DNA from 2 places in the Streptomyces sp. NPDC038280 genome. Region 2 is predicted to be linked to the other one. Evidence: riboswitches for the same ligand, from Rfam matches in the RefSeq annotation. Region 2 holds a riboswitch; the other holds the start of a gene.

Region 1 (5,791 bases), on a different contig from region 2:
GACTTCGGATCCAGTAGCCAGTGACCGGCCTTTCGACCTGTCTCGCTGCTCCGGGTGCCGTCCGGGCATTCGAGTAGCCGTTCCCGGAAGAGAGTCACGGGAAACCACTCTCAGGGTGATTATCACTCGGCGTGCCGAGTGTGGCGATCGTTGACGCACCCCGAGTGACTGCCTACCGTCGTGTGGGCAGGTCAAGGACGGAGGGTCGGCGTCATGAGCAGCGGCGACGGTACGGCAGGGGGTTCCCTCGGACGGAGTCCGGGGGAGAGCGGGCCGTATCCGCTCCACGGCAGTGCGGCGGCGGCCGAGCCGACGACCGACACCATCGGGTATCGAGGGCCGACCGCGTGCGCGGCGGCGGGCATCACGTACCGCCAGTTGGACTACTGGGCGCGCACCGGGCTGGTCGAGCCCAGCGTGCGGCCCGCGTACGGCTCCGGCACCCAGCGGCTCTACAGCTTTCGTGACGTCGTCGTACTCAAGATCGTCAAGCGCTTCCTGGACACCGGGGTGGCGCTGCAGAACATCCGGGCGGCCGTACAGCATCTGCGGGCGCGGGGCTTCCGGGACCTCGAGCGCATGACCCTGATGAGCGACGGCGCGACGGTGTACGAGTGCTCGTCGCCGGACGAGGTCGTCGATCTGTTGCAGGGCGGCCAGGGGGTCTTCGGGATCGCCGTGGGTGTGGTGTGGCGGGACGTCGAGGCCGCGCTGTCGCAACTTCACGGGGAGCGGGTCGACACCGGCGAGACGCTGGTCGGGCACAACCCGGCGGACGAGCTGGCGCGGCGCCGCCGCGACAAGGCCGTCTGAGGCTCGCTGGTGCCTTCCGGCGCCTCTGACCCGGCGGTCTCGGTCGCTGTCTCGTCCTTGCGGCCGGATGTCCGCGGCGACGCGGCCGGACCGTCGTACAGAAGTGCGGGTCGATTGTCAGTGCCGTAGGGCAGCATCGGTGGTGTGAGAGCCGCGCCGACGATCCTGCATCTCGACATGGACGCCTTCTTCGCCGCCGCGGAGCAGGCGGCGAAGCCGAGCCTGCGCGGAAAGCCGGTGGTGGTCGGAGGTCTCGGCCCGCGCGGAGTCGTCGCCACCGCCTCGTACGAGGCCAGGCGCTTCGGGGTGCATTCGGCGATGCCCATGTCCCAGGCCAGACGGCTCGCGCCGAACGCCGCCTATCTGGTGCCCCGCTTCTCGCTCTACCGCTCGGTCAGCGACCAGGTGATGGAGCTGCTCGGACGGCTCTCGCCGCTGGTCGAGCCGCTGAGCCTGGACGAGGCCTTCGTGGACCTCGAAGCCGGGGGTGCGGCATATGACTCGGCCACGGCGCGGGAGGCCGGTGAGCGGCTGCGCAGGGACATTCTCGGCACCACCGGGTTGACCGGGTCGGTGGGACTCGCCGGATCGAAGATGCTCGCCAAGATCGCCTCCGAGGAGGCCAAGCCCAACGGGCTGGTCCTGATAGAGCCGGGGACCGAGCGCGAGCTGCTCGGCCCGAAGTCCGTACGGATCCTGCCCGGCGTCGGGCCGGCGACCGGCGAGCATCTGCGCCGGGCCGGCATGACGACGGTGGCGGACCTCGCCGAGGCGGGGGAGGACGAGCTCGTACGCCTCCTGGGCCGGGCGCACGGTGCCTCGCTGGCCCGGATGGCCCTGGGGCACGACGACAGACCCGTGGTGGCCGAGCGCGACACCAAGTCCGTCTCGGTGGAGGACACCTTCGATGTCGATCTGCACGACCGGGTTCGCATCCGGGTTGAGGTGGAGCGCCTCGCCGACCGGTGTGTGCAGCGGTTGCGGGCGTCGGGGCACTCGGGGCGGACCATCGTGCTCAAGGTGCGGCGGTTCGACTTCTCGACGCTGACCAGGTCGGAGACGCTGCGCGGGCCGACGGACGCGGCGGCGGTCGTGAGGGAGGCGGCCGCACGGCTCCTCGAGGCGGTGGACACGACCGGCGGCGTCAGGCTGCTGGGCGTGGGTGTGACCGGCCTCGCCGACTACACCCAGGAGGACCTCTTCGCACAGGCCGCCGACGACGAGCCGACGGCGGTCGAGGACGACGGGAAGGGCGAACAGGACCCCGGGGCGACGGCGGAGCGGACGGAGATCGCCGCCGAGCCGCCGGAGCGGCGCTGGCCGGCCGGGCGGGACGTGCGCCACGCCCGGTACGGGCCGGGGTGGGTGCAGGGCAGCGGGGTCGGACGGGTCACCGTGCGGTTCGAAGAGCCCTGGTCGAAGCCCGGGAGGGTACGGACGTTCCTCGTCGACGACCCCGAACTGGAGCTGTCGGATCCGCTGCCGCTCGTGTGGAGGGAGCCGGAGACCCCGGCGGAGGAGAGCGCGGCGGAGCCCTCACCGGGACCTGTGGACAGGTCCGGTGAGGGTGCGGCGGACGGTCAGGTCTCCGAGGGCTTGTCGCGGCCTGCCAGCCGGCCGAAGTCACGGCCCGGCGGTGGCGGGGACGGAGTCGCGTCGTCGGGTGCGGCGGGGAGGTCCATGCCGTAGTGCCGGTAGAGCTGGAGCTCCTGCTCCGGGGAGAGATGGCGGCCGACGCCGAAGTCCGGCGCGTCCTTGATCAGGGAGCGTTCGTAAGGGATGTGAAGCGCGCCGCCGACCAGTTCGCTGGGCTCCAGGGGGACGAAGGCGTCTCTGCTGAACAGGCCCGTGCGCACGGCCGCCCACTCGGGAACACCCGTGGCATCGTCCAGGTACACCTCGTCGATGGTTCCGATCTTGGTCCCGTCACGGTCGAACGCTTTGCGGCCGATCAGGCTGCGCGGATCGATGTCGGTCTGCACGGTCCCTCCAACGGTTCGCAACTGCTCTTCAAACACTACGAAAGTGCACAACGGGGATGTCGGCCACTCGAGGGATGTCCGGGGAACCTCGCTGGTAGGCTGGCTGTGGCTGCTGACCCTGTGCGGGAGAGTCCACCGAAGAAACCTTTCGGGGGCGCCGAAGGAGCAAATCCTCCCCGGAATCTCTCAGGCCCCTGTACCGCACGGACGAGGTCACTCTGGAAAGCAGGGCGGACGTCCGACGGCATCCGCTCTCACCGACGGTGAAAGCCGGCGTGCCGTTTCGGCGTGCCGGTGAAACTCTCAGGTTGAGATGACAGAGGGGGAGGCCGTCCGGGCATCCGCGCCGTGGTGCCCCTCGCAGGTCGTGACGACCAGGAGGCCTCCGTACATGACCGCCAACCGCATTCCGCTCTCCGTACTCGAACAGGGCATTCCCTTCGAGCAGCGGCACATCGGACCCGACGCCGAGGCGCGCGCGAAGATGCTCGCGCAGGTCGGCTACGGCTCGCTCGACGAACTCACCGACGCCGCGGTACCGGACGTGATCAAGAGCGCCGAGGCGCTCGGACTCCCCTCCGCCCGCACCGAGGCCGAGGTGCTCGCCGAACTGCGCTCGCTCGCCGACCGCAACCAGGTACTCGCGCCGATGATCGGCCTCGGCTACTACGGCACGTTCACGCCGCCGGTCATCCTGCGCAACGTCATGGAGAACCCGGCCTGGTACACGGCGTACACGCCCTACCAGCCGGAGATCTCGCAGGGCCGCCTCGAGGCGCTGCTGAACTTCCAGACCATGGTCGCCGACCTCACCGGTCTGCCCACCTCCGGCGCGTCCCTGCTCGACGAGGGCACCGCCGCCGCCGAGGCCATGTCGCTGGCCCGCCGGGTCGGCAAGGTCAAGGACGGCGTCTTCCTGGTCGACGCCGACGCGCTGCCGCAGACCATCGCCGTGATCGAGACCCGCGCCGAGCCGACCGGCGTCGAGGTCGTCGTCGCCGACCTGTCCGACGGCATTCCGGAGGAGATCGCCGAGCGCGGTGTCTTCGGCGTGCTGCTCCAGTACCCGGGCGCCTCCGGCGCGGTCCGGGACCTCAAGCCGGTCATCGAGCGGGCGCACGAGCTCGGCGCGATCGTCACCGTCTCCGCCGATCTGCTGGCGCTCACCCTGCTCACCTCGCCCGGTGAGCTCGGCGCGGACATCGCCGTCGGCACGACCCAGCGATTCGGTGTCCCGATGGGCTTCGGCGGCCCGCACGCCGGTTACATGGCCGTCCGCGAGAAGTTCGCCCGCAGCCTGCCCGGCCGCCTCGTCGGTGTCTCCGTCGACGCGGACGGCAACAGGGCCTACCGCCTGGCGCTGCAGACCCGCGAGCAGCACATCCGCCGGGAGAAGGCGACCAGCAACATCTGCACCGCGCAGGTGCTGCTCGCCGTCATGGCCGGGATGTACGCCGTCTACCACGGCCCCGACGGCCTCAAGGGCATCGCCCGGCGCACCCACCGCTACGCCGCGATCCTCGCCGAGGGGCTGCGCGCCGGTGGTGTCGAGGTCGTGCACGGCTCGTACTTCGACACCCTGACGGTCCGCGTGCCCGGCACCGCCGCGCAGGCCGTGGCCGCCGCCCGCGAGGGCGGGGTCAACGTGCACCTCGTCGACGCCGACCACGTGTCCATCTCGTGCGACGAGACCACGGGCCGCGCCCAGCTCACCGCCGTGTGGGCCGCCTTCGGTGTCGACGCCGACATCGAGGTGCTCGACGCCACCGCCGCCGACGCGCTTCCCGAGGGCCTGCTGCGCTCGGACGTGTACCTCACGCACCCGGTGTTCCACGCGCACCGCTCCGAGACGGCGATGCTGCGCTACCTGCGTAAGCTCGCCGACCGCGACTACGCGCTGGACCGCGGCATGATCCCGCTCGGCTCCTGCACGATGAAGCTCAACGCCACCACCGAGATGGAGCCGGTCACCTGGCCGGAGTTCGGGGCGATGCACCCGTTCGCGCCGGCCGACCAGGCCGCGGGCTACCTCACCCTCATCACCGAGCTCGAGGAGCGCCTCGCCGAGGTCACCGGCTACGACAAGGTCTCCATCCAGCCCAACGCCGGTTCGCAGGGCGAGCTGGCCGGTCTGCTGGCCGTCCGCGCCTACCACCGCGCCAACGGCGACACCCAGCGCACCGTCTGCCTCATCCCGTCCTCGGCGCACGGCACCAACGCCGCCTCCGCCGTGATGGCCGGGATGAAGGTCGTCGTCGTCAAGACCGCCGACGACGGCGAGATCGACATCGACGACCTGCGCGCCAAGATCGAGCAGTACCGCGACGAGTTGTCCGTGCTGATGATCACCTACCCGTCGACGCACGGTGTGTTCGAGGAGCACGTCGCCGACATCTGCGCCCAGGTGCACGACGCCGGCGGCCAGGTGTACGTCGACGGAGCCAACCTCAACGCCCTGGTCGGGCTCGCCAAGCCGGGCCGGTTCGGTGGCGACGTCTCGCACCTGAACCTGCACAAGACGTTCTGCATCCCGCACGGCGGCGGTGGCCCCGGCGTCGGTCCGGTCGGCGTCCGTTCGCACCTCGCCCCGTACCTGCCCAACCACCCGCTCCAGCCGGCCGCCGGCCCGGCGACGGGCGTCGGCCCGATCTCGGCCGCGCCGTGGGGCTCCGCGGGCATCCTGCCGATCTCCTGGGCGTACGTACGGCTCATGGGCGGCGAGGGTCTCAAGCGCGCCACCCAGGTGGCGGTGCTGGCGGCCAACTACATCGCCAAGCGCCTGGAGCCGCACTTCCCGGTGCTCTACACCGGTCCCGCCGGGCTGGTCGCGCACGAGTGCATCGTCGACATCCGGCCGCTGGCGAAGGCGTCCGGCGTCAGCGTCGACGACATCGCCAAGCGCCTGATCGACTACGGCTTCCACGCGCCCACGATGTCGTTCCCGGTCGCCGGCACGCTGATGATCGAGCCGACCGAGAGCGAGGACCTCACCGAGA
Region 2 (5,791 bases):
TGGCCCGCAGCCACATCGTCACCGGGTCGTACTCGTCGGACATGGCGACCGTCGAGACGGGCAGCCCGTCGGGCACGGCGGCGATGGACTGCTGCATCATCGCGCGGACCGCGTCGACGGACGGGCCGCTGGTGTCGTACAGATCGAGGCCGATCGCGAGGTACGGGGAGCCGAGCGCCGGCTGGACCCAGGCGCGACGCAGCGAACGGACCGCGGCGGTGCGGTGGGCGTTCTGCGTGAGCAGGGCGTAGAACTGCGGGATCTCGATGGCCGGTTCGGTCAGCCGCAGGGGTCCCGCCGGCATCCGGTCGAGGCCGGTGGCGATCCGACGCAGATCGGCCCAGGGGATGCCGAGACCGCCGCCGGGGGCATGGGGATTGAGCCAGATGCCCCACCGGTCGGGATAGAGGGCGCGGGCGACGTCGCGGCCGCTGATCACTTCATGGGCGCGGGTCCAGCCGGAAGCGGAGAGCTCCTGGGTGGAGGTGACGCAGGGCGCGTAGCCCAGGCCGTCGACCTCCATGTTCCCGTACTGCGCCTCGGGCGAGCCGGCCGTGCCGTGCCACAGCAGCATCCAGACCTGGCCGTCGGCGAGCGCGTGCAGCAGCGACTCGTACGCGTCGTAGCGTCCGGGCGTCACCTGGCGCAGCATGTGCTCGACCTGCCCGGCCGCAGCGGTGCCTGACGCGCTCACCTTGGGTTCCGCCCCTCTTCGATCCACCGAACCAGCTTATGCGTGCTTGTGCGCGGTCCCGCTTACGCGGGCACCCGCTGGTAGAAGGGGCGCACCTTCTCCAGCATCCAGTCGCCGACCGGGTCCTGGGCGACGTCCAGGAGGACGAGGTTCACCGGCCACGACACGGCGGCCCGGCCGAGCGCGCGGCCGAGGGCATCCATCGGCGCGTTGCGGTCGGCGCCCTCCCAGGAGGCGAGCTGGACACCTATGAACAGGGACGGCGCCTCGCCTTCGACGCTGGCCAGGCCGCGGCGGGCGCTGAGGACCACACCGGTGGCCTCGAACTCGGCGGAGGCGACGGCGAGGAAGTCGACGGGGTCGTCCTGCCAGTCGGGCTCGAAGAGCCGGACCCGGCCACCGCTCGCGGGACCGTCCAGGGGGGTGCGGCCGACCCGGCACAGTTCGGCCACGGCGGGCGGCGGCAGGGGGAGGCCGACGGCGCCGCCGGGGTTCACCGCGATGCCGAGCTGCGGCGGCAGACCACGGGCGAGGTCACGGGCGGGGGCGACGGTGAAGGACATGTGGCCGCCGACGCAGGCGAGGAACTGCTGCTCGGAGCTGAAGACGGGGACGTACGGAAGTCCCTCGATCTCCATGGTCGGCAGATCGAGGTCCCTGCTGTCCGGTCCTCCGCCGTTGGGCAGGGGCACCCAGACGGAGCTGCGTCCCAGTACTTCGACGAGCCGGCCTCCCGCCGAGGGGTTGCCGAGCGAGGCGGCGAGCACCTCTTCCAGCTCGTTGCCCGGCCATGCACTGTCCACTGGTCGCTTCCCCTTCTGACCCGATCCCGGCAGAACCCTAACGCCGGGGCGGCGGCGGAAGGGCGCGCTGTGTCGAAAAGGACAGTGAGGGCCGGCTTCCGGTTCCACGGTTCCCCGGAACGGGCGGGTCGGTGGAGGTGGGTCCGGGCGGGGCGGTTCAGGCGGGGGCCGCGAAGGAGATGCGCTGAAGGGCGGTCGCCGCGTCACGGTCCAGAAGCGTCACGGAGGAGCAGCCGCGCGGGAGGTGGGCCGACTCCGCGTCGCGCAGCAGCCGGGAGACGGCGCGACGGTGGCGGGCGAAGGCGTAGCCGGAGACGCCCCGGCCGCGCTCGCGCTGGCCGGCCCTGGCCGTCCCGGGCGTGACGTCCAGCAGGAGCAGGTGCAGCGCGCCGCCGCGGCGCCGCGCCTCGCGGGCGAGCAGGCGCCTGACCCAGGTCTGGGTGCCGCAGTCGTGGACGACGACGCTCTCGCCGGAGCGCAGCGCCCGCCACAGGCCCGCGTAGTGGGCGATCCGGGCCGCCGGGCGGTAGACGGCATAGGGAAGGAAGGACGGCATCCGCGCCTCCCAGCGTTCGCGGGCGTCCTGCGAGTCGATCCCGCACTCCTGGGCCGTGCGCCGGATCAGCGTCGACTTTCCGCTGCCGGGCAGCCCGGAGACGACCACGATGTCCCCGGCCGCGAAGGTGAGGGCCCTGGGTCCCCGGCCGCCGCGCTCCCGCAGGTCGCGCGGGACCGGCGCGGCGGCCGCCGCGCGCACCCGCCCGCGCGGCGTGGGCAGCCCCGCCGTCGTCGCGTACGCACCTGTCCGCTGCAACGTCATCGCTTCTCCCCTGTCGGGTCGTCGGACCCTTGCCCATGGAGTGTAAAGAAACAGTAATGAGGCACAAGCGATTTGCCGATGAGATCCCTCGTGCAATGATGTGCGCGCCAAGCGCACACGCGTGCGCAGACAACCTCATACCGGCCGCTTGAATCCGCGCGGGAGAGTCCCGGGGGCGCAGTGACACCCCGGGCGCCGAAGGAGCAAGTTCCTCCCTTGAATCTCTCAGGCCCCGTACCGCGTGGATGAGGCAGATCTGAAAAGCGAGCCGCCTGGCGGCTCCACCCAAGGTGCAAGTCATGACCCGATGTACGTAAGGGTCGTGGTGAACCTCTCAGGTTCCGATGACAGATGGGGAGGATTGTCCTCGCCATCTCATGCCCTGGGACCCGGGAGCCACATCCATGAGCACTGCCCCCCGCCTGACAGCCCTCGATGCCCTGCATCGTTCGCTGGGCGCGACCATGACCGACTTCGCGGGCTGGGACATGCCGCTGCGGTACGGGAGCGAGCGCGACGAGCACAACGCCGTACGGACCAGGGCGGGTCTCTTCGACCTGTCCCACATGGGCGAGATCGCCGTCACCGGCCCGCAGGCCGTGGACCTGCTGAACTACGCGCTGGTCGGCAACATCGGCACCGTGGGCCCCGGCCGCGCCCGCTACACGATGATCTGCCAGGAGGACGGCGGCATCCTCGACGACCTGATCGTGTACCGGCTCCAGGAGCAGGAGGCCGCACCGGCCGAATATCTGGTCGTCGCGAACGCCTCCAACGCGCAGGTCGTCCTCGACGCCCTCACCGAGCGCGCCGCGGGCTTCGACGCCGAGGTACGGGACGACCGTGACGCCTACGCGCTGATCGCCGTCCAGGGCCCCGAGTCCCCCGGCATCCTCGCCTCGCTCACCGACGCCGACCTGGACGGGCTGAAGTACTACGCCGGCCTGCCGGGCACGGTCGCCGGGGTCCCCGCGCTGATCGCCCGTACCGGCTACACCGGCGAGGACGGCTTCGAGCTCTTCGTGGCCCCCGAGCACGCCGTGGAGCTGTGGCAGGCCCTGACCAAGGCCGGCGAGGGCGCCGGTCTGGTCCCGGCCGGTCTCTCCTGCCGCGACACGCTGCGCCTGGAGGCGGGCATGCCGCTGTACGGGCACGAGCTGACCACCGCCCTGACCCCCTTCGACGCCGGTCTCGGGCGCGTGGTCAAGTTCGAGAAGGAGGGTGACTTCGTCGGCCGCGCGGCCCTGGAGGCGTCCGCCGAGCGCGCCGCCACCAACCCGCCGCGCAAGCTGGTCGGCCTCGTCGCCGAAGGCCGCCGGGTCCCCCGTGCGGGCATGGCCGTCGTCGCGGGCGGAAAGGTGATCGGTGAGGTCACCTCCGGGGCCCCCTCGCCGACGCTGGGCAAGCCGATCGCCATGGCCTATGTGGACGCGGCGCACGCCGAGCCGGGCACGCCCGGTGTCGGTGTCGACATCCGCGGTGCCCACGAGCCGTACGAGGTCGTGGCGCTGCCGTTCTACAAGCGCCAGAAGTGACACTCGGTACCTCCCGTATCTCTCCCCCGTTCATCAGCACTCCCCCGCGTACAGGAGAATTCAGGTCATGAGCAACCCCCAGCAGCTGCGCTACACCAAGGAGCACGAGTGGCTGTCGGACGCCGAGGACGGCGTGTCGACGGTCGGCATCACGGAGTTCGCGGCGAACGCGCTCGGTGACGTCGTCTACGCCCAGCTCCCCGAGGTCGGGGACACGGTCGCCGCGGGCGAGACCTGCGGTGAGCTGGAGTCGACCAAGTCGGTCAGCGACCTGTACTCGCCGGTGTCCGGCGAGGTCGTCGCGGCCAACCAGGACGTGGTGGACGACCCGTCCCTGGTGAACTCCGCTCCCTTCGAGGGCGGCTGGCTGTTCAAGGTACGGGTGAGCGAGGAGCCGAACGACCTGCTCTCCGCCGACGAGTACACCGCGTTCTCCGGCAACTAAGGATGTCCCCGATGTCGCTTCTGAACACCCCTCTCCATGAGCTGGACCCGGATGTCGCCGCCGCCGTCGACGCCGAGCTGCACCGCCAGCAGTCCACCCTCGAGATGATCGCCTCGGAGAACTTCGCTCCGGTCGCCGTCATGGAGGCCCAGGGCTCGGTCCTCACCAACAAGTACGCCGAGGGCTACCCCGGCCGCCGCTACTACGGCGGCTGTGAGCACGTCGACGTGGTCGAGCAGATCGCGATCGACCGCATCAAGGAGCTGTTCGGCGCCGAGCACGCCAACGTCCAGCCCCACTCGGGCGCGCAGGCCAACGCCGCCGCGATGTTCGCGCTGCTCAAGCCAGGCGACACGATCATGGGCCTGAACCTGGCCCACGGCGGTCACCTGACCCACGGAATGAAGATCAACTTCTCCGGCAAGCTCTACAACGTGGTCGCGTACCACGTCGACGACGCCACCGGTGAGGTCGACATGGCCGAGGTCGAGCGCCTCGCCAAGGAATCCAAGCCGAAGCTGATCATCGCCGGCTGGTCCGCCTACCCGCGTCAGCTCGACTTCGCCGCCTTCCGCCGGATCGCCGACGAGGTCGGCGCGTACCTGATGGTCGACATGGCGCACTTCGCCGGCCTGGTCGCCGCGGGTCTGCACCCCTCGCCGGTGCCGCACGCGCATGTCGTCACCACGACCACGCACAAGACGCTGGGCGGCCCCCGCGGCGGTGTCATCCTGTCGACCGCCGAGCTCGCCAAGAAGATCAACTCGTCGGTCTTCCCCGGTCAGCAGGGTGGCCCGCTGGAGCACGTGATCGCGGCCAAGGCCGTCTCCTTCAAGATCGCCGCCTCCGAGGAGTTCAAGGAGCGCCAGCAGCGCACGCTGGAGGGTGCCCGCATCCTCGCCGAGCGCCTGGTCCAGGCCGACGTCACCGAGCACGGCGTCTCGGTCCTGTCCGGCGGCACCGATGTGCACCTGGTCCTGGTGGACCTGCGCAACAGCGAGCTGGACGGCCAGCAGGCCGAGGACCGTCTCCACGAGGTCGGCATCACGGTCAACCGGAACGCGATCCCGAACGACCCGCGTCCGCCGATGGTCACCTCGGGTCTGCGCATCGGTACGCCGGCGCTGGCCACGCGCGGTTTCCAGGCCGACGACTTCGCCGAGGTGGCGGACATCATCGCCGAGACCCTGAAGGCCGCCTCTCCCTTTGGGGCTGCCGAAGCGGACGCCCTCAAGGCACGGGTCTCGGCCCTCGCCGACAAGCACCCGCTGTACCCCGGTCTGAAGTAGTTTCGACCCTTTCTGTTGTAGTTTCGTTCGTACGAGCATCCGGGGCACCGCGCACACTGGACAGTGAGCGCGGTGCCCCATCCCTTCTCCGCGCTTTCTGCTCCACCCCGGCAGACAACGGCGTCTACCCACCCCCACAAGGAGTTCCCCCGTGGCCATCTCGGTCTTCGACCTGTTCTCGATCGGCATAGGCCCGTCCAGCTCC

Evidence for each region. Region 2 has a riboswitch for glycine ahead of gcvT (glycine cleavage system aminomethyltransferase GcvT). Riboswitches for the same ligand answer to the same signal wherever they lie in the genome.
Region 1: it holds a riboswitch for glycine, as region 2 does, so the genes downstream of both, gcvP (aminomethyl-transferring glycine dehydrogenase) here and gcvT (glycine cleavage system aminomethyltransferase GcvT) in region 2, are expected to answer to the same signal.

The regions. Positions count from the first base shown of each region.
Region 1 is NZ_JBVJYZ010000003.1:7,895-13,685, forward strand. It holds gene ACZ7J0_RS08305 (bifunctional nuclease family protein) at 1-24, shown strand, start outside; gene ACZ7J0_RS08310 (MerR family transcriptional regulator) at 214-813, shown strand; gene ACZ7J0_RS08315 (DNA polymerase IV) at 958-2,502, shown strand; gene ACZ7J0_RS08320 (PRC-barrel domain-containing protein) at 2,394-2,795, opposite strand; glycine riboswitch at 2,909-3,007, shown strand; gene gcvP (aminomethyl-transferring glycine dehydrogenase) at 3,187-5,791, shown strand, end outside.
Region 2 is NZ_JBVJYZ010000007.1:200,819-206,609, forward strand. It holds gene ACZ7J0_RS17365 (enhanced serine sensitivity protein SseB C-terminal domain-containing protein) at 1-694, opposite strand, end outside; gene ACZ7J0_RS17370 (enhanced serine sensitivity protein SseB) at 757-1,497, opposite strand; gene ACZ7J0_RS17375 (AAA family ATPase) at 1,655-2,317, opposite strand; glycine riboswitch at 2,467-2,567, shown strand; gene gcvT (glycine cleavage system aminomethyltransferase GcvT) at 2,722-3,852, shown strand; gene gcvH (glycine cleavage system protein GcvH) at 3,920-4,297, shown strand; gene glyA (serine hydroxymethyltransferase) at 4,309-5,586, shown strand; gene ACZ7J0_RS17395 (L-serine ammonia-lyase) at 5,738-5,791, shown strand, end outside.